DNA from 3 places in the Blautia sp. AM23-13AC genome. Region 2 is predicted to be linked to each of the others. Evidence: predicted binding sites of a transcription regulator. Region 2 holds the regulator's gene; each other region holds the start of a gene.
The links. The regulator Rex, encoded in region 2, represses fermentation and respiration genes when NADH is low (regulators of the CRP and FNR family bind a similar motif). The targets are predictions, from matches to a motif close to ATTGTTAANTANTTAACAAT.
Positions count from the first base shown of each region.

Region 1: a site for Rex is predicted at 5,917-5,936, ahead of fucO (lactaldehyde reductase). Genes of this name have one in related genera too.
Region 3: a site for Rex is predicted at 2,200-2,219, ahead of pckA (phosphoenolpyruvate carboxykinase (ATP)). Genes of this name have one in related genera too.

Region 1 is NZ_QTUL01000007.1:67,778-75,168, reverse strand. It holds gene DW642_RS09585 (dipeptidase) at 1-844, opposite strand, end outside; gene DW642_RS09580 (alanine/glycine:cation symporter family protein) at 1,131-2,528, shown strand; gene DW642_RS09575 (hypothetical protein) at 2,676-3,764, shown strand; gene codB (cytosine permease) at 3,831-5,075, shown strand; gene DW642_RS09565 (TetR/AcrR family transcriptional regulator C-terminal domain-containing protein) at 5,212-5,793, shown strand; gene fucO (lactaldehyde reductase) at 5,981-7,129, shown strand; gene tig (trigger factor) at 7,368-7,391, opposite strand, start outside.
Region 2 is NZ_QTUL01000001.1:157,146-164,536, reverse strand. It holds gene DW642_RS00755 (MATE family efflux transporter) at 1-439, shown strand, start outside; gene DW642_RS00750 (hypothetical protein) at 554-838, shown strand; gene DW642_RS00745 (S8 family peptidase) at 927-1,772, shown strand; gene DW642_RS00740 (NADP-dependent isocitrate dehydrogenase) at 1,938-3,140, shown strand; gene DW642_RS00735 (ABC-F family ATP-binding cassette domain-containing protein) at 3,240-5,165, opposite strand; gene DW642_RS00730 (redox-sensing transcriptional repressor Rex) at 5,320-5,976, shown strand; gene DW642_RS00725 (bifunctional ADP-dependent NAD(P)H-hydrate dehydratase/NAD(P)H-hydrate epimerase) at 6,066-7,391, shown strand, end outside.
Region 3 is NZ_QTUL01000011.1:92,360-99,750, reverse strand. It holds gene DW642_RS12215 (AraC family transcriptional regulator) at 1-831, shown strand, start outside; gene DW642_RS12210 (MATE family efflux transporter) at 842-2,176, opposite strand; gene pckA (phosphoenolpyruvate carboxykinase (ATP)) at 2,491-4,095, shown strand; gene DW642_RS12200 (AAA family ATPase) at 4,336-5,826, opposite strand; gene DW642_RS12195 (DMT family transporter) at 6,131-7,057, opposite strand; gene DW642_RS12190 (ABC transporter substrate-binding protein) at 7,373-7,391, shown strand, end outside.

The DNA.
Region 1 (7,391 bases), on a different contig from region 2:
TGAAACCGTCAAAATCGGTTCCAAGGCCGATGATATCGATACCGCCGACGTTGCGCAGATATTTCATATGGCGTACCATATCCATCGTCGATGCCTTTTTCGTTGCCGGCTCCTCCTCGCGCAGAAACGACGGACAGAAATTGATACCGGTGACGCCGCCACGCTCTGCGAGCTGACGAATCATTTCATCCGAAAGGTTTCTCAGATGGAAGCACGCGCCGCGCGCATTGGAATGGGACGCAATGACCGGACCTCTCGTATGCGCAAAAACGTCGCGGATTCCGGCATCATTTAAGTGTGATAAATCGATCACTATGCCGAGCCGCTCCATCTCCTCGACAAAGGCAATACCGGTCGGTGTCAGCCCGTTTTCAAGATCCGGAAGATATGGCTTTCCCTCTTCCTGCGCCGGGTTCGGGAATCCAAGCTCATTCGGAAAGTTCCAGGTCAGCGTGGAAATCCGCACACCGAGATCGTACAGTGTGTGCAGTTTTTCGATACTGCCTTCGTAAACACCACCCTCTTCGACGGTCATCACCGCACCTATTTTTCCTTCCTTCTGTACCTGCATCAGATCCGCATACGTTTTGATCTGACAAATGCGGTCCGGATACCGTTCCACCTCTGATTTCCAGAGATCAGCCAGCTTTCTCACATGCTCAAACGGTGTTTCGTCTTTCAGTCCCTTCAGGAACGTAAACAGAGAAAAGCACTGGCAGAGGCTGCCGCCCTTTTCCAGCTTATCCAGATTGATCTGAAGATCCGCATCCGCAAGATGCTCCTGTTTTTCCTTCCACTGCAGCGCCGGGATGGTGTCGCAGTGCATATCAATTACCTGAAACATGGCAATAATCCTCTTTTCTGTTTTTTCTCTATTCTATCATATTTCGCTGCATTCCTTCACAAAAACTGGAAGAAAACGGAAAAAACCGCCTGGCTCATGGTAAACCCATAAGGCTAGAGAAAATATATCTTTCCGGAATCGCAAAAAATTTGGGGGTTCCGCGTTTTTTCTCGAAAAAAACTTGCAAATCTCGTCTGAGATGATATACTTTTTGCATTGTGTTACTTTATGAAAGCACTGATCTTCCAAAAAAGTGCTTCTGCTTATGAAAAAGAAAGAGGTATCTATGCTCCAACTGATTGAAACCATCAACAATGCCGTGAACAATTTTATCTGGGGTGTTCCGGCTATGATCTGTATTTTCGGTGTCGGTCTTTACCTGAGTCTGCGCACCCGTTTTCTCCAGATTCGAAAATTCCCGTATGCGATCCGCACAACGCTCGGAAGAATGTTCCGCAAACGAGATGCTTCCGATGGCGCAATTACACCGTTCCAGGCGGTCTGTACAGCACTTGCCGCCACGGTCGGTACCGGTAATATTGCCGGTGTTGCCGGCGCTATCGCTATCGGCGGACCCGGCGCCGTGTTCTGGATGTGGGTTTCCGCCCTGCTCGGCATGTGTACGAAATTTGCCGAGGTAACACTGGCTGTTTTCTATCACGAGAAAAATGCCAACGGGGAACTCGTCGGCGGACCGATGTATTACATCAAAAACGGTCTCAGCAAAAAATGGCATTTTCTGGCCTATCTTTTCGCTGCTTTCGGTGTACTGACTGTGTTCGGAACCGGAAATGCAACGCAGGTCAACACCATCACAACCGCAGTCAACTCCGCACTGATGAATTACCATGTGATCTCAAAGGACGCGGTCCCGACCTCCAACCTGATTCAGGGTATCATCATTGCGGCACTCGTAGCGCTGATCCTGCTCGGCGGTGTCAAACGGATCGCACAGGTAACAGAAAAGCTCGTTCCGTTTATGGCTCTGTTTTATATTGTCCTTGCCATCGGTGTAATTTTGCTGAACCTCAACCGGATTCCGTCTGTTTTCGTTTCGATCCTTGAGGGCGCCTTCCGTCCCTCCGCCGTTACAGGCGGTATCGTCGGAAGCATGCTTATGAGTGTAAAAAAAGGTGTGTCCCGCGGTATTTTCTCAAACGAGGCAGGTCTTGGTACCGGTTCGATCGCGCACGCCTGTGCCGACACAAAAAAGCCTGTCAAACAGGGTATGTTCGGTATCTTTGAGGTATTTACTGATACGATCGTGATTTGTACCTTAACTGCACTTGTTATTCTCTGCAGCGGTACTTCCATCACCTACGGACAGGCTGCCGGCGCAGAGCTGACCATCAGCGGTTTTACCCTTACATACGGAAACTGGGTTTCGCTGCTCACCGCGTTCGCGATGTGCTGCTTCGCCTTTTCCACGATTCTCGGATGGGGACTTTACGGTGCACGCTGCATCGAGTTTTTATTCTCCGAAAGAATCACAAAATATTTTATGGCCGCCTATGCGCTGGTTGCCATCCTTGGCGCCACCGCAAACCTCGGCCTGATGTGGAGCATTGCCGAGACCTTCAACGGTCTCATGGCGATCCCAAACCTGATTGCGCTCTTCCTGCTTTCGGGCAAGGTTGTGGAGCTTACAAAGGAATACTTTTCCGGAGAAGGCAAAACCCGGTAAAATTCCTTTTCTCGCGGCGCATTCCCTTCTTCTGTAAGAAAATCATGTAAATTCGCCTTTTCCCTTGACAATCAGGTTGCTACCCCTTACACTGTTAAAAGTTTATAACATGTTTACCAAAGAGGGAAAACCGGGAGGAACTTTTGAATGGAAAAATGGAATGAAGTAAAACTGGTGCCGGAGTTTTCGGAACAGGGCGTGGACTGCTACCGCCTCGCAGGCGGCGATTATGAGAACGAATACTATGTCGTTTCCGAAGCAGAGACAAGAAAGCTTCTGAACACACCGGAGGTTGTCGGATATGAGGTTTATCACTGCCTGATTCCGTCTACTTCACAGATGCTTTATTATTTTAAAGAGCAGGGAAAGGTAACCGCAGCCAACATCCTTTCCATCCTGCGCGGCGCTTTGAATTATCCGCTGGAGGAAAGCTGCTACCGTGAGCACATTCGTGTACATGACATCAGTTTTCTGTCAAGTGAGCGCGTCTTTAAAGAGGAAGAAATCGCAGGGCTGGAAATCAAATACAGCAAGCTGACGATGGTTCCGGGAAGCACACTTCTGATCGGCGATATTATCGCAACGGGTGAGACGCTGATCCACTGCCTGCGCTACGTAACCGATTTCTATCGTGAGCATGGTGCTTCCCTTCGCAACATTATCATCTTTACGATCGGCGGCACAACCGGAATCAAAATCCTGGAACGTCTCACAAAAGAAATCCGCGAGTTCTGGCCGGAATTTGAAGGCTTTATCACCGTATATTACGAAGGAATCTTCAGCACCTATCAGGACAAGGGCGTATCCGGAATCAATCTGCCGGATGTCGATTTCTACTGGAAAGACGGTATCATTGCACCGGAGTTCCGAAGAGAAACGCTTTCCATGCGCGATCCGCTGTTTGAAAAATGCATCATCTACGATGGCGGTGCAAGACGCTATGAAATCCACGAGCATGTCGAGGAGGTTCTCGATTTCTGGAATAAAATGCTGGAGAAGGCCGACCGGATCGACTTCACCAGACTGCTCGAGGAGAAGCTCGGCTGCCCGCTTGGCGCATCCTACGAAGAGTGGATTCACATCAATCACTACGAAGAAATCGATGAACGTGTGGCCAAATGGCTGTACCGCCAGGAAAAAGGCTATATTGCAAGCCTTGGCGATGCTACCCTGAAAGAAATTGCGGCTGAACGAATTGAAGAGTTTACCGCAGCACTTCGCAAATACATGCTGTAACAAAAAACCATTTCTTACGGTTCGCTGAATTTCGGCGAACCGTAATCACAGTTTTCAGGAGATATTATGGAAAAAGAAAAGAAAGTAAAAGATGTTGACTTCGCGGACAGCGCGGTTCCGTCTTCTGCCCGGAAAAATGTAGTAACCATGTTTATGATCATGCTTGGCTTCACCTTCTTCTCGGCAAGCATGTGGGTCGGCCAGCAGCTCGCTGACGGCCTCGATTTCTGGGGCTTTTTGGGATCACTGATCCTTGGTGGAATCATTCTTGGTATTTATACCGGTCTGCTCGGCTACGTCGGTGCAAAAACCGGTCTGTCACTTGATCTTTTGTCCCAGAGAGCCTTTGGCGAAAAAGGTTCCTATCTGCCGTCAGCCATGACCAGCTTTACGCAGATCGGATGGTTTGGTGTCGGTCTTGCCATGTTTGCAATTCCGGTTTCCAAGGAGCTGCTCGGCGGAAGCACTGCGGCACAGTGGGGACTTGTTATTCTTGCCGGCGTCTGCATGACCGCCTCTGCCTATTTTGGTATTGAATCTCTGACCATCGTCAGCTATATCGCTGTACCAAGTGTTGCCATTCTCGGAACGATCGCCATGGTCATGGCCGTAATGAGAGGCGACGGAACGATCATCGATCAGTTTGCCAAATCCAGCGGATCTCTGACTATCATCGGCGGTGCCGGTCTTGTCATCGGCTCCTTCGTTTCCGGCGGAACCGCAACCCCGAACTTCGCACGTTTTGCAAAGGACGGAAAAGCGGGTGCCATCACCACGGTTGTGGCCTTCTTCATCGGAAACTCCCTGATGTTCTTCTTCGGTGCCGTTTCTTCCATCTTTGTCGGCGGAAACGATATTTTTGAGGTTATGGTCCGCCTGAACCTGTTCTACCTGGCTGTTCTCGTTCTCGGTCTTAATATCTGGACTACAAATGACAACGCTCTGTACACCGCAGGCCTTGGTCTTGCCAACATCTTCCATCAGAGGAAAAAACCGATGGTTCTCCTTTCCGGTATCATCGGAACGGTTGCCTCCGTATGGCTGTACTACAACTTCTGCGGCTGGCTCAACATTCTGAACTGTACTCTGCCGCCGGTCGGCATGATTCTGGTGCTCGCCTACTTCATGAACAAAGAGGACTTTGAAGCCGATCAGCCGAAGCTTAAAACCGTAGACTGGTTTGCGGTTGCCGGTGTCATTCTCGGTGCCATTGTTGCGAACCTCTTACACTGGGGCATCGCTTCCATCAACGGCATGGTTGTTGCCGCTGTATGCTACTGTGTCGGACAGGCCGTAAACAAAAGAAAATAGGCAAAATCGTCCTGAATATGTTCCTGTATCTTATCTCCGGAACATGTTCAGGGCTTTTTATTTTTTCGGATTCGCGTTATAATATATGCATAACTCTGCATAGTTACAATTTTCGAAACGAAAGGAAACTGCCCGGATGATCCATTCCACCGTATCTGCTCCCAAAGGAGAAAAAACAAAATACCGTCTTGCCGAATCCATGAAGGAGTGCATGAAAACAACGCCCATCGAAGAGATCACCGTACGCCAGATCTGTGAAATCTGCGGTGTTACCCGCCAGACCTTCTATCGTAATTTTCTCGACAAATACGATCTGATTAACTGGTACTTTGATAAATTACTGACAAAATCCTTCGAACATATGGGGCGCGGAACGACCGTTTTTGACAGTCTGGAAAAGAAATTTACCTATATTCAGAAAGAAAAAGCTTTTTTCGCCGCTGCCTTCCGCTACGACAAACAGAATTCTCTGCGTGAACACGATTTCGATCTGATTCTCGCGTTCTACGAAAATCTGATTCACGAAAAAAGCGGCAGTCCGGTTTCACCGGAAATACATTTTCTTCTCGAAATGTACTGTCAGGGTTCCATCACCATGACCGTAAAATGGGTGCTTACCGGCATGGATCTGACACCTTCCGAGTTTGCCGCTCTTCTCGTCCGGGCAATGCCGGAGGACTTAAAAAAACTGTTCCGGAATCTGCAGCTGCTCTCTTAGAATTTCCCGCAAACAGCTCTTGTTATTTTTCACAAATTTTGTTCTGTTGTTTTTGTCACAATGGCGATTTTTTTTAAAGTGTTACACTTCGCTTCTTCTGTCACTTTCTTTTTCCCTTCCGGATTTGTTAATATAATAACAAGTTCAGTAAAACCATTTATTCATTTTAGAAGGGAGTTTTTCAAACATGGCAAATCGTATTAATTTAAATGCAACCTCTTATCACGGAGCAGGCGCTATTGCCGAGATCGCAAATGAAGCAAAGGCACACGGCTTCAAAAAAGCATTCGTATGCTCTGACCCGGATCTGATTAAATTCAACGTTACTTCCAAAGTAACCGATATTCTGACCGCAAACGGACTCGACTATGAGCTTTACAGCGATATCAAGCCAAACCCGACCATCGAAAACGTAAAACACGGCGTAGAAGCTTTCAAGGCATCCGGCGCTGACTATCTGATCGCCATCGGCGGCGGTTCTTCTATGGATACCTCTAAAGCCATCGGTATCATCATCGCAAACCCGGAGTTTGAGGATGTCAGAAGCCTTGAGGGCACCGCACCGACCAAAAATCCGTGTGTACCGATCATCGCCGTTCCGACTACAGCCGGTACTGCTGCAGAGGTTACCATCAACTACGTTATCACCGACGTAGAGAGAAAACGTAAATTCGTATGCGTTGACCCGCACGATATGCCGATCATCGCAGTTGTTGACCCGGATATGATGTCCTCCATGCCGAAAGGCCTGACCGCTTCCACCGGTATGGACGCTCTGACTCACGCAATCGAAGGCTACACCACAAAAGCTGCATGGGAAATGACTGACATGTTCCATCTCAAAGCCATCGAACTCATCTCCAAATCTCTGCGCGGTGCTGTCGCAAACACCAAAGAGGGACGCGAAGGAATGGCTCTTGGCCAGTACATCGCAGGTATGGGCTTCTCCAACGTAGGTCTTGGAATCGCTCACTCCATGGCACACACCCTTGGTGCTGTTTATGATACCCCACACGGTGTTGCATGTGCCATGATGCTTCCGATCGTTATGGAATACAACCAGGAGTGCACCGGTGAGAAATACCGTGAAATCGCACGTGCCATGGGCGTTGCAGGTGTAGACGAAATGTCTCAGGAAGAGTACAGAAAAGCAGCGATTGATGCTGTTAAGAAGCTGTCCACAGACGTTGGAATCCCATCTGTTCTCGAGGCAGTCAAAGAAGAAGATCTGCAGTTCCTTGCAGATTCCGCACACGCAGATGCCTGCGCACCGGGCAACCCGAAGGATGCAAGCGTAGAAGATCTGAAGGATCTGTTCCGCAAAATCATGGCGTAACGAACACAATTCGTTTCCCACATGCGAAGCGGATATTCGCAATCCGCTTCGCTACTTGCTCATAACCAAATAACTGCTCCGCAGTTTATCAGAAGGAGCTTGCACTCCTCCTGATACAAGCAAGTCCCCACCCACTGCTTATTGCTTTTCGCAATGGAAGCAGGGGACTTACTTGATTCGGTTAAATCACCCCGGAAAACAGAAATTTTTATCCTGTTTTCCGGGGTGATTTCTCTTTTTATTCTACTGTATTTCCGTCTGC
Region 2 (7,391 bases):
CCGTCCGGCCCGCGTGCGCAAGGCGATGTGTGTCATGAGTGCGATGATCCTCGGCTATACCGCAGTGATGTGGAGCGTGATTGTTCTGGCGCCGCATGCGCTGATCGGTATTTTCAGTTCGGATGCGGTACTGACCGCAGATGCGGTTCCGGCTCTGAAGCAGTACTTTGCAGCATTCATTTTCATGGATCTGCAGTACATTGGACAGACCGTATTCAAATCTCTGAATAAAAAGAAACAGGCGATCTTTTTCTCCCTGCTCCGAAAAGTCTTCATTGTTGTACCGCTCACCTATCTGATGCCGTACGTACTCCACATGGGAACGGACGGTGTCTTCCTTGCCGAACCGGTATCAAACGTAATCGGCGGAAGTCTCTGCTTTATCACCATGCTGATTCTGGTTCTGCCGGAATTGAAGCGAATGGAGCAGCAGAAGTAATGTTTTTGAAAAGTTTCTGAAAAAAGGACAGGAAGATCTTTACCGAAACGGTTTTGGCAGATATCTTCCTGTTTTTTATTGCCATACATACAATATGATGCCTCGGACAATCTGATGCGCATTGGAGTCCCGGCGCTCCGCATTCTGGCAGTGGCCTATCTGCTTTCGATTCCAGGCCTGATCTATCAGGCGGCGTTGCAGGGACTTTCCCTTGGAAAAGAAAGTATGTACATATCCATGACACGCCAGGCGATTCTGCCGCTGGTGTTTGCATTTCTTCTCAAAGGATTTGGAAACCTGAATCTGATATGGGGCGCCTTTGTCCTGGCTGAGCTCTGCGGCATCCCGCTTGCAGCAGCTCTCTGGAAACGGAAAGGGGAAAAGCAGATTCAGTTTTAAGTATAGAAAAGAAAAACAAAAAGGCTGTTCTTTGCGAAAGGCAGCCTTTTTTGCATACCATAAGATAAGAATACACAGGGGCTTATGGATGAAAGAGCAGGAAAATCTGACAGGAAAAGGAATTACAGCCGCCGTGCTGGATACAGGGATTTTTCCCCATATGGATTTTGACGGCCGGATTGTAGCCTTCCGGGATCTTGTGTACGGGCGGGAGACGCCTTACGATGACAATGGACACGGAACGCATGTCTGTGGTATCCTTGGCGGAAGTGGAAGAGCGTCCGGCGGAAAATACCAGGGTGCGGCACCGGGATGCCGGTTTGTCGTAGTGAAGATTCTGGACCGAAGGGGAAATGGAAGAAAGCAGGATATCCTCGCGGCGATTGACTGGGTGTGCAAAGAGCGAATAAGACTTAATATCCGCATTTTAAATATTTCAGTGGGAACAACAGAGCAGGAAAAAACGGTGGATGATCTGCTAGTACAGGCGGTGGAGCGCGCCTGGGATGACGGGATCACTGTTGTGACAGCGGCCGGAAATCTGGGGCCCGCTCCGGGCAGTATTACGGCGCCGGGGAACAGCAGAAAAGTGATCACCGTGGGAGCGGGCGATCTGCTGGAGCCAAGAAGAGGAATCTCCGGATGCGGCCCGACACGGGACTGCGTCTGCAAACCGGATCTTGTCGCGCCTGGAAAACGTCTCATTTCCTGCGCGCCTGGAAGAAGCAGGAAGGAATATGTGGTGAAGAGCGGCACCTCGATGGCGGCACCGCGGGTGTCCGGAGCCGTGGCTTTGGCACTTGAACGGGTTCCGGATCTTACAAATGTCCAGGCGAAAATGCTGCTTTGCGAATCGGCGAGAGACCTTGGCCTTCCGCGCAACCGTCAGGGGCATGGGATGCTTCAAACAGACCGTTTTCTGTCTCTTCTGTGAGACACTGTGCGGCAGCATAAAAAAAGAAAAATGAAGGAAAACACCTCTCATCCTGCAAAAATTGTGTGAATTTATGGGAAAATGCCAAAAAATCAGGCGAATTTTGACTTGACAAGCTATAGGATACTTTATACAATAAACGTGAATAGAAAAAGGAGGCCTACTATGGAAAAAATTCAGATGACCACTCCTCTGGTAGAGATGGATGGAGATGAGATGACCAGAATTCTCTGGAAAATGATCAAAGATGAGCTGCTTCTCCCGTTTATTGACCTGAAAACGGAATATTACGATCTGGGACTGGAACACAGAAACGAGACGAACGATCAGGTAACCGTAGATTCCGCAAACGCTACCAAGAAATACGGTGTAGCAGTCAAATGTGCCACCATTACGCCGAATGCAGCGCGTATGACCGAGTACAATCTGAAAGAAATGTGGAAGAGCCCGAACGGAACGATCCGTGCCATGCTCGACGGAACCGTTTTCCGTACCCCGATTGTCGTAAAAGGCATCGAGCCGTGCGTGCGCAACTGGAAAAAACCGATCACGATTGCCCGTCATGCATACGGAGATGTCTATAAAAATGCAGAAATGCGCATTCCGGGACCGGGAAAAGCAGAGCTGGTTTATACGGCTGAGGACGGCACCGAGACAAGAGAGCTGATCCACAACTTCACCGGCGCCGGTGTCATTCAGGGCATGCACAATCTGGATAACTCCATAGAAAGCTTTGCGAGAAGCTGTTTCGAGTACGCACTGTCCACGAAACAGGATCTGTGGTTTGCAAGCAAGGATACGATTTCCAAGAAGTATGATCACCGCTTCAAGGATATCTTCCAGGAGATCTTCGATGCAGAGTACAAAGAGAAATTTGCAGAAGCAGGCATTACCTACTTCTACACTCTGATCGACGACGCCGTTGCCCGCATCATGAAAGCAGAGGGCGGCTTTATCTGGGCCTGCAAGAACTACGACGGCGATGTCATGAGCGACATGGTATCCTCCGCCTTCGGTTCCCTTGCGATGATGACTTCTGTTCTCGTATCCCCGCACGGATATTACGAGTACGAGGCTGCGCACGGAACCGTACAGCGCCACTATTACCGTCACTTAAAAGGTGAGGAGACATCCACCAACTCCGTGGCCACCATTTTTGCATGGACCGGCGCACTCAGAAAACGCGGGGAAATGGATGGAAACGCAGAACTTTCCGCATTTGCAGACCGTCTGGAAAAAGCAACGATCGCAACGATCGAGAGTGGAAAAATGACAAAAGACCTTGCGCTGATCACCACCATGGAAAATCCGACCGTATTAAACAGCCGTGATTTCATCCTGGCCATCCGCGAGGAGCTGGAGAAATAATTAAACGAAGCAAAAAAGAAAGCCGATCCGGCATTCCCGCAAAAAGGGATGCGCCGGACCGGCTTTTTCTGTTTTGAATTTTTCCGGGGAAAACCAGGCCTATTCGGCAAGCTCTTCCCATTTTTCATACAGCTCTTCGAGTTCCGCGGCAATCTCTGCTTTCTCTTTGCTTAATTTCACACACTCTGCCACATTCGTTGCGACTTCCGGTTTCGACATTTCCTCATCAATTTCCGAATCGCGTGTCTCAAGCTCTTCAATTCGTTTCTCCGTCTTTTTCAGCTCGTTTTCTTTCTTGCGGAGACGTGCCTGTTCTTCTTTCTGCGCTTTCCAGTCCAGCTTTGTGGAGGAGGCTTCGGAAGGAGCCGCTGTTTCTTCCGGAGCGGCGGCATCGGCAGCAGGAGCATAGATGCGGGTCAGCTCTTCTTTTTTCTCCAGATAGTAATCGTAATTTCCGATATAGTTGACGAGTGTCTGTCCCGTCAGCTCCAGAATCCGGGTTGCGGTCTGGTTAATAAAATAACGATCGTGGGAGACATATAGCACCGTTCCGGTGTAGTCCTTCAGTGCATTTTCCAGAATCTCTTTAGAGACGATATCGAGGTGGTTGGTCGGCTCGTCGAGGATCAGGAAGTTGGCGTTCGAGAGCATCAGCTTGGCAAGGGAAATTCGTCCGCGCTCACCGCCGCTCAAGGTATGAATCGGTTGGAAGACATCGTCGTTTGTAAACAGGAAGGCGGCCAGCACATTTCGGATTTCGGTGTTTGTCAGATATGGATACGCGTCGGAAATCTCCTGGAAAATGGTCTTTTCCATGTGGAGCACCTGATGCTCCTGATCGTAGTAACCGATCTGTACACGGCTTCCAAGTGTAAAAGAGCCGGCATCCGGGCGGATGACTTCGTTTAAGATCTTTAAGATCGTCGTTTTTCCCGTTCCGTTGTTTCCGATGATTGCCACGCGCTCGCCGCGCTTGATTTCGAAATTCAGATCCTGGAAAAGCGTCTGTCCCGGGAAGGCTTTGGAGAGGTGCTCGACGGTCAGCACATCGTTTCCGCTTGTGATGCGCGGTTCCAGACGGATCCGCATATCGGAGCGTACTTCGGTCGGCTTTTCCAGCACATCCATTTTGTCCAGCATTTTTTCACGGCTCTCGGCGCGTTTGATGGATTTCTCGCGGTTGAAAGATTTCAGCTTTGCAATGACTTCTTCCTGATGGTGGATTTCCTGCTGCTGGTTGACCCAGGCATGGTAAGCGGCTTCACGGAGCATTGCTTTTTTCTGACTGTAGGCGGTATAGTTTCCCTCAAAAGTTGTTACTTTTTTATTGTCCACTTCAACGACTTTTGTGACAACGCGGTCGAGAAAGTAACGGTCATGGGAGACGATCAGGACGGCTCCGCTGTAATTTAAAAGATACGTTTCGAGCCAGGAGATCGAGTCCATATCGAGGTGGTTGGTCGGCTCGTCGAGCAGAATGATGTCCGGTTTGGTAAGCAGCAGTTTACCAAGTGCCACGCGGGTCTTCTGACCGCCGGAGAGGGAGTCCACCTGTTTTTCAAAATCGCTCTCGGAAAAGCCAAGACCTTTTAAAACACCGACGACTTCACTGCGGTACGCGTATCCGTTTTCCAGTTCAAAGGTATGGGAGAGGCGGGTGTAGGTGGAAAGAAGTTCATCCAGCTCTGCACCGGATTTTGTATTCATATCACTTTCCATCTGACGGAGGCGTTCCTCCATATCGATCAGATTCTGTTTCGCGGTCAGCACTTCCTGGTAAATGGAAAGGTGTCCGGTCAGATCCTGATGCTGGGCGAGATAGCCCATCGTCTTTCCTTTGGAGAGGATGACCTCTCCCTCATCGGCCCTCATTTCGCCGATGATGATTTTTAACAGCGTCGATTTTCCAGCACCGTTGATGCCGACCAGTGCGGCTTTTTCGCGTTCTTCTATATGAAAAGATGCATTTTTGATAATTTCCGTTGTCCCGAATGCTTTCGAGATATTCTGACATGCAAGAATCATGTGGTTCCTCCAGATAACATATTTCTGTATTTTGACATAACACACCATCCTTATTATAGAGAGTAATACACAAAATTTCAAGAAATCTTTGACAATTTTCTATCAACCATATATAATATGAATATATGCAGGTGTAAATAAGGAGGAATTTATCTTGGAAGAAAAAGGAATTTCGCGGGCAGTTATCAAAAGACTTCCTAGATATTATCGTTACCTGGGCGAATTGCTGGAGGACGGAGTAGAACGGATCTCTTCCGGTGAGCTGAGCGAGCGGATGAAAGTGACAGCTTCCCAGATTCGCCAGGACTTAAATAATTTCGGCGGCTTTGGCCAGCAGGGGTATGGTTATAACGTGCGGTATCTGTACAGCGAGATTGGAAAAATCTTAGGTCTGGACAGAGTCCACAATATGATTTTTGTCGGAGCCGGAAATCTGGGACAGGCGCTTGCCAATTATGCGGCCTTTGAAAGAAGCGGATTCAAAACGGTCGGTATTTTTGACGTCAACCCGGTATTAAAAGGAATCTCCGTGCGCGGAATTGAAATCCGCATGGCGGACGAGCTTCCGGAATTTATCAAGGAACACCATGTAGAGATTGCGGCTTTGACACTGCCAAAAGCAAAAGCGGTAGAGATGGCAGAGATTCTCGTGGACAACGGTGTAAAAGCAATCTGGAATTTTGCACATACCGATCTAAACTTAAAACTTCCGAAAGATGTGATCGTCGAGAACGTCCATCTTTCCGAAAGTCTGATGCGTCTCTCCTACAATCTGACCAGATATGAGGCGGAGCATCCAAAGAACAATTAAGAAACCAAAACAAAAGCAGGAGAGTCTTCGGGAAACCGGAGACTTTTTCTGTTCACTTTCCGGATAAGGAAGGAAAAGGAGGAAAAGCGATGAAACGGATTCTTACAGCAGCACAGATGAAGCAGGCAGACCGCAATACGATCGAAACCATGGGGGTACCGTCCCTGGTACTGATGGAGCGCGCAGCGCTGTCCTGCGTGGAGGAGCTTCAAAATGGAACATGGGATACAGGAAAAGTCCTTGCTGTGTGCGGTCCCGGAAATAATGGAGGGGACGGTGCGGCAATTGCACGGATTTTAAAGACGAAAGGGGTGGATGCGGAACTGTTCTGTCTTGGAAATCCGGAAAAATACAGTGAAGGCATGAGAGCACAGAAGAAAATTGCGGAAAATTATGGGGTCCGTGAGGTTAAGAATCCGGATTTCCGGGAATATACTGTTATCATAGATGCCATCTTTGGAATTGGCGTATCCCGTCCGCTGGCAGGGGAGTACCGGAGGGCAGTGGAAGCAATCTGCGCAAGCGGTGTTCCTGTTCTTGCCGTGGACATCCCTTCGGGGATCCACACGGATACCGGAGAGGTCCTTGATGCGGCGGTGAAAGCCAGAGCCACGGTGACATTTGCCTGTGCAAAGCCAGGGCTTCTCTTTGATCCCGGAAAACGATATGCCGGAGAGGTCCTGGTCCGTGATATCGGAATCGGCTTTGATGCAGGAGAAGAGGAGACGCCCTGGTACGGTTCAGTGGAAAAAGAAGATCTGGACCGGTTTCTTACCCGCACGCCGATGGGAAATAAGGGAACCTTCGGAAAGGTGCTGGTACTTGCCGGTTCCGGTGCCATGTGCGGAGCCGCTGTTTTGTGTGCCAGGGCAGTCCTTGCATCCGGTGCCGGCATGGTAAAGGTTGTGACAGAGGAAAGAAACCGTACGCCGCTTTTCTGTGCCCTGCCGGAAGCAATGGCGGATTTCTGGAAGGAGGATGAGCCGCTTCCGGAAGAAGCCCTGCTGCAGGATCTCGCCTGGGCGGACGCTGTTGTTGCGGGACCGGGACTTTCCAAAAGCCGGACGGCAAAAGAACTGCTCGTTTTTACGGTGCAGCACACAGAAGTTCCTCTTGTTCTGGATGCAGATGCGCTGAACCTGATTGCAGAAGATGCAGAGATTCTTTCGGGCTGCCGGGCAGAAAAAATTTTAACGCCTCATGTAGGAGAGCTTGCACGGCTGCTGCACATGACCATTGCAGAATGCCAGCGTGACCCGGCAGGAAGCGCCGGAAGGGCAGCCGAAAAATACCAGGCCTGCTGTGTACGAAAGGATTCCGTAACCGTGACAGCAGAGGAAGGGCGTGAGCAGTATTACATAAACACAAGCGGAAGCAGTGCGCTTGCGACGGCGGGAAGCGGCGATGTGCTCGCG
Region 3 (7,391 bases), on a different contig from region 2:
GTTTTCGAGACAGACCTGCAGAGTACCGTGCGGGTGTACTGCCACTGGCATGAGGAAGTGGAGCTCTTTTATGCAGTAAAGGGCGAAGCTGTTTTTCATATGGATACCGAGACCTTTCTCCTGCGGGAAGGGGAGACCGCCTTTGTCAATGCAAACCGTCTGCATGAGGTAGAGGGAATCGACGGACAGGAATTTACGTTTCTTGCCGTTGTATTCCAGCCGCGTTTTCTGTCCGGCACATCGCTTGACCGGATCCAGCAGCAGTATATCGAACCAGTGCTGTCCTCCGAGATCCGTTTTCCATCCAAGACAGAGCGGGGGACACGCCTTGCAGAAAAAACGGCACAGGCCATGCAGGAGATCCGAAATCTGCAGGAAAGAAAAGAACCGGGCTGGGAGCTGCTGTTAAAAGCGGAACTTCTGAAAATCTGGCAGGGATATTACAGTGCGGCAGAAAAGAACGGCGGAAAAACGGATGCCTCGACGAATTACCGTGTCAGCAGAATGAAAGAGATCCTCACATACATGAATGCTCATTTCTGTGAGGATCTCGAAATCGCGGAACTGGCGAGCCAGTTTCATATGAGTGAGAGCGCTTTCTGCCGCTTCTTTAAGTCGATTATGCATATTTCCGCCGTGACGTATGTCAATAACCTGCGGATTGCCGAGAGCTGCCGGCTGCTGCTTTCCACCGAGGAGGCGATCAGCAAGATTGCGAGCGACTGCGGATTCCGAAATATCAGCTATTTTAACCGCGTCTTCCAGGAACGCATGCACCAGACGCCGGGGCAGTTCCGCAGTTTATCCGCAGAAAACCGTACTGCGATATAAGATTCGGAACTTATGCAGGCTTCTGCGATCGGAATGCACGCCGCAGGAAGAAAAGTCCGGTCATATCAGCCAGTGCCCAGCCGATCGGAATGGCGATCCAGATTCCGGCAACGCCAAGCGCCGTGGCGGAGAAAAGGTATGCCAGCGCCACACGCATGCCAAGCGAAATGACGGTCAGAACAACCGACATCTCGGCGCGTTTGACAGCGCGGTAATACCCGTACAGCAGAAACAGCCATCCGATGCCGAGATAGAACGAGCCTTCCAGCCGCAGGTACTGTATGCCGATCGCGATGACCTCCATTTCTGATGCTTTCACGAAAATCTGCATCAGCGGATGCGCGAACAGATTGACAAGCAGAGAAATGACGATGGAAAAAGCAGCGCTCAGTGCAAAAGCATCTTTCGTGCCGCGCCGGATCCGCTCGTGATTTCCGGCCCCGTAATTCTGTGCGGTGAAAGTGGAGTAGGCATTTCCGAAATCCTGCACCGGCAGATAGGCAAAGGTATCAATTTTCACCGCGGCCGCAAATGCCGCCATGACCGCCGGACCGAAGCTGTTGACGAGCCCCTGTACCATCAGAATGCCGAAATTCATGACCGACTGCTGAATGCAGGTCATCGAAGAAAGATTCAGAATCTCTTTTAAAATGGAATGGCTGAAACGCCATTCTTTTTTTGACGGCAGCCACATGCGGCAGCGGAGCAGCACATAGAGCAGAATACCGACGGCGGACACATACTGCGCAAGAACCGTAGCGAGCGCCGCGCCTGAGATGCCGAACGGCAGTACAGCGACAAAGAACAGATCCAGTGCAATGTTCAGCACAGCAGAGACAGCGAGAAAAATCAGCGGCACAGAAGAGTTTCCGAGCGCGCGCAGCATACAGGAAAAGAAATTGTATACGGATGTTGCAATAAGGCCGGCAAAGATAATCAGAAGATACGTCCGCATGCCGGGACGGACTTCATCCGGGACGCGAAGAAACGTAAGGATCGGCTCGATGCCTGCATAAACAGCGAGATTCAGCACGAGCGTAACGGCAAGGATCAGCAGAAACGCGTGGAGAATCGAAAGTTTTAAAGAAGAAAGATCTTTTCGTCCCTGATAAATCGAAAAGAGCGCACCGGCGCCCATCGACAGGCCGAGAAAAATGGAAGTCAGAAACGTCATCAGCGTATAGGAGGAGCCGACGGCGGCGAGCGCATTGCTTCCGAGAACGCGTCCGACGATCAGGGTGTCGGCAATGTTGTAAAACTGCTGCAACAGATTTCCTGCGATCATCGGCAGGGCAAACAGGATAAGAGAGCGGGAGATTTTCCCGCGGGTCAGATCGTAATACATAAAGAAACTTCTTTCCGAACATAATTATTAATATTATAACATAAAAAATCAAAAAATGTCAATTTGCAGGATGAAGTGTACAAAAATGCAATTGTCAGAAAACTTCGAAAAATCGAAGTTTATAAAATTTTTACAGATTTTGGGACACGTTCTGTAAAAAAACGGAAGATTTTCAGTTGATTTTTTTGGCCTTTTATGTATAATTAGAGTAGAAGAGGCCGGCTGGTCCGGTTTCTTCTAAAGGATACCTTCAAATTTCTGCATTTTGCAGAATGAAGCAGTATTACTATCAAAGGAAAGAGGTTAATTACAAGATGGCACAGATCGATTTAACAAAGTATGGCATCACCGGTACCACAGAAATTGTGTACAACCCTTCTTATGAGCAGTTATTTGAGGAAGAGACAAAACCAGAGCTGGAAGGCTATGAAAAAGGCCGGGAGACAGAGCTTGGTGCAGTTAACGTTATGACCGGTATCTATACAGGCCGTTCACCGAAAGACAAATACATCGTTGTGGACGAGAACTCGAAAGATACTGTATGGTGGACTTCTGATGAGTACAAAAACGATAACCATCCGGCAACCCAGGAAGCATGGGCAGCAGTAAAAGAGATCGCCAAAAAAGAGCTCTCCAACAAAAGACTGTTCGTTGTAGATGCATTCTGCGGCGCAAATAAAGATACCCGTATGGCTATCCGCTTCATCGTTGAGGTAGCTTGGCAGGCACATTTCGTAACTAACATGTTCATCAAACCTACAGCAGAAGAGCTTGAGAACTTCGAGCCGGATTTCGTTGTTTACAACGCATCCAAAGCAAAAGTTGAGAACTACAAAGAGCTGGGTCTGAACTCTGAGACAGCAGTAGTATTCAACATCACAAGCCGTGAGCAGGTTATCGTCAACACATGGTACGGCGGAGAGATGAAGAAAGGTATGTTCTCCATGATGAACTACTATCTGCCGCTGAAGGGCATCGCTTCCATGCACTGCTCTGCAAACACAGACCTGAACGGTGAGAACACCGCAATCTTCTTCGGACTTTCCGGAACAGGAAAAACAACTCTTTCCACAGACCCGAAACGTCTTCTGATCGGTGATGATGAGCACGGCTGGGACGACAACGGAGTATTCAACTTCGAGGGCGGCTGCTATGCAAAAGTCATCAACCTGGACAAAGAGTCTGAGCCGGACATCTACAATGCAATCAGACGTGACGCTCTGCTTGAGAACGTTACCGTTGATGCAGCAGGCAAGATCGACTTCAATGATAAGAGCGTAACCGAGAATACTCGTGTATCTTATCCGATCAACCACATTGAGAACATCGTTCGCCCGATTTCTTCTGCACCGGCAGCTAAGAATGTTATCTTCCTGTCCGCAGATGCATTCGGCGTACTTCCGCCAGTATCTATTCTGACACCAGAGCAGACTCAGTACTACTTCCTGTCCGGATTTACTGCAAAACTTGCAGGAACCGAGCGCGGAATTACCGAGCCGACTCCTACCTTCTCTGCATGCTTCGGCCAGGCATTCCTGGAGCTGCACCCAACCAAATATGCAGAAGAGCTTGTTAAGAAAATGGAGAAGAGCGGAGCAAAAGCATACCTGGTTAACACAGGCTGGAACGGAACCGGAAAACGTATCTCCATCCGTGATACCCGTGGAATCATCGATGCAATCTTAAGCGGTGCTATCAACGAAGCTCCGACGAAGACTATTCCGTACTTCAACTTCGAAGTTCCGACTGAACTTCCGGGCGTTGATCCGGCTATCCTGGATCCTCGCGATACCTATGCTGATGCTTCCGAGTGGGAGACCAAAGCACTGGATCTGGCTGAAAGATTCATCAAGAACTTTGCAAAATATGAAGGAAACGCTGCTGGTAAAGCACTTGTTTCCGCCGGCCCGCAGAAATAAATTTTCTGAATTGATCGAAAGGAAGCCCCTGACATGAAAGTGTCAGGGGCTTTCTTTTATGAAAATATCTGGAGAAATAAAATAGTTCCCTGCCCGAAAGTACAGACTGATGGGACAGGAAACTATTTTACAGCACACTCTAAAATAATACAAAAAATTTCAGCACCACAGAGCGTGAATTGTTGCGTCACTGGTTTTCGCCGTACCCTGATACGCCTTCAAAATAGAAAATAAGGCAGATCAGCAGGACAAGAGCAGTTCACGTACCATTTCTGCATCAAAGGTAACAGAGGAAACATGGTTGACTTCTATCTGATATAACGCATTTGCTGCGATATGCTCAGCAGCCTGCTCAAGATCACGAATACCGCTTGTGTTTTCGTGGCAGGAGATTACGGCGTCGAGTCCTTCCGGAGTCAGAATGCATTCTTTTTCTTTCATACCGATACGTTTTAACACCTTTGGAAGTGCATAGCGGGAGAAAATGATTTTCTTTTCTTCCGGTGTGTAATCCGGAATTTCAATCACAGCGAAGCGGGACATCAGCGGAGCACTGATCTGGTTTCTGTCATTTGCGGTTGCGATCGGGTATACACCGACGGTCGGGATCATACATTCGATGTAATTGTCGGTGAAACCAAGATTGTCAAGAAGGGTCAGCAGAACGTCTGCAGGGTTTCCATTACCCTTGCCGGAGGCAGCCTTGTCGAGTTCGTTGATGATAAAGACGAGGTTGGATTCGCCGGCCATGGAAAAAGCATCCATGATGATTCCCGGTTTTGCGTTTGCGTAAATGCGGGAGCTTCCGGTCAGCTGTTCCGGGTCATTGATTGAACTCATATCGAGTGTTGTCCACGGCAGTTTTAAGATACGCGCAACGGCATAAGCAATCTGCGATTTTCCGGTTCCGGCAGGACCGATCAGTAACAGACCATAGGCCGGCAGCGTATGAGTCCGGTTAATCTGAATGATGGTTTCGATAATTCTCTGCTTCACGCGTTCCATGCCATACAGTTCTTCATCGAGGATCCGGCGTGCTTCCACTGGATCAATGGCTTCAAAATAGTTGCTTTTCCATTGAATATTCATCATCATGGAGAGGGCGCGCTGTGCGTGACGACGTTCTTCGGGAGAGACTTCGTGGGAACGGGCAACAGCGAGGTTTCGACGAGCCCAAAGGCGGATATTATCCGGCAGTGTTCTTCCGGCACAGTTCATAAAATCAGTAATGGATTGGATGCTGGTGAGTTTCATGCTGTCACCGGTTTCTTCCTGGTCTTCATCTTCGATTTCTTCTTCCGGTGCATTGCTGGCGAGGAGACGTTCAATCATAAACTGTAAAAATCCATCCTCAGCCGAAAGCTTTGCGCCGCCACCGAAAGCGATCTCGCGGATTTTGTAAACTGCATAACCGTCGGATGTTTGTGTACCGGAAAGGCGGACATTGATATGGTTTTCACCGAGCCATTTTAAAAGGCTGACAAAACGGGCATCGATCTGAAGAATGTCGGCAATGAAGGATTCTTCTTCATCTTTAAATTCAAACGAGGTCCGTTTGGATGGGTTTGTGAAAATACCGCAGGGATGATGCGGGAAAGCCTTCTCTTTTGTATCCAGAATTAGGATCGGCTGATCCGGAGAAGTAAACGGTGCGTTTGTGCGGAAAACAGTATACGTACATTCGGAAACTTTTGTTTTTTCCGGGGAATTGCTGAAATCAAAAACGGGCATGACAGAACCTCCTAATAAAAATAAGTGCTTATTGGTACAATAAAAACAGTGTAGCACGAATTAAAAAATCCTGCAATCAATATGCAGAATTTTGTATTTTTATGCTATAAAAATGTTAGGCAGGCGGATATTCGCAATGGAAGCAGGGGACTTGCTCGATTCGGTTAAATTTTCGGATGGCGTAAAAAAAGCCCTCCGGGCAGGATCACACTGCGGCGGAGGGGAATTATGTCATTAAAGCAAGCTGCCGTAAGAAAGAAGCTCGCAAAACAGAAATCTTTCTTACACTGAAAAAGGAATAACATCAGGAAACAGCATTGGTTTTGTGAAAGTTCGGAAGCTGTACCAGCACGATCGCTGCAAACATCAGAATACAGCCGGAGAGCTCGCGAGCGGAGAGAGCCTGATGAAGGAGAATCCAACCGGCAAGAACAGAAAAAACGGATTCCAGGCTCATAAGCAGAGAAGCTGTGGCAGGATTTAATCCTTTCTGCCCGATGATCTGCAGGGTATAGCCAACACCTGAAGAGAGAATTCCGGCATAGAGAATCGGCATCCAGGCGTGCAGAAGATCGGAGAAGTTTACGGTTTCAAAGAGAACCATACAGACAGCGGACAGGATTGAACAGGTAAAAAACTGAATGCAGGACATTTTGATACCGTTGACAAGAGGAGAAAAATGATCAATGACCAGAATATGTACGGTAAATCCGAGCGCACAGGCAAGCACAAGAAGATCGCCCTTCTGCAAAGAGAAGGATCCGTCTGTCATGCAGAGCAGATAGAGACCGGCGACGGCAATGAGAACTGCGAGCCAGACCTTCGGCTGTACACGTTTTCGGAGGAACAGGCCGCAGACCGGAACAAGTACGATGTAAAGTGCAGTGATAAAACCGGCCTTTCCGACGGTTGTGTACTGGATGCCGATCTGCTGCAGGGTTGAGGCGACAAACAGTGCGATGCCGCAGAGAATACCGCCCGCCCAGAGCGTTTTTGGCTGTGTGGTATTTTCTGACGAAGCATCTGGCGGTAGGGTTCGCTTTTTACGTGAGGAGAAAAAGACAATCAGCGGAAGAAGCGTAAGTCCGCCGAGCAGGTTTCGTGCCGCGTTGAACGTAAAAGGTCCGACATAATCCATACCGGTCTGCTGTGCGACAAAGGCAGAACCCCAGATCGCAGCGGTCAGAAGCAGAAGCGCTGACTGTCGGTACTTATGAGAAACAGTATTCATAATAGAAAAAACCTCCTGAAATTGATACGATATTCATCATAGCACAAAGAGATGGAAAAAGCGAACGGAAAAATGTCGGAAAAGACGGAAAAATAGCACAAATAATCATAATGACGAAATAGTGCAGATGTTGCGAAAACGGATATGTGAAAAATGAGCAGAATAAAGGGAGTTAAAAAGAGTAAAATGAGCAATTTAACCAACATAAAACAAAAAAAGAACACCAAAAACAAAAAATAGACACTGTTTTTCTAACAGTCTTTGTGTATAATGAATTCATCAAGCAAGAACGAAAACCTTAAGGAGGTAAAAAGTATGAAAAAGCGTAACATGA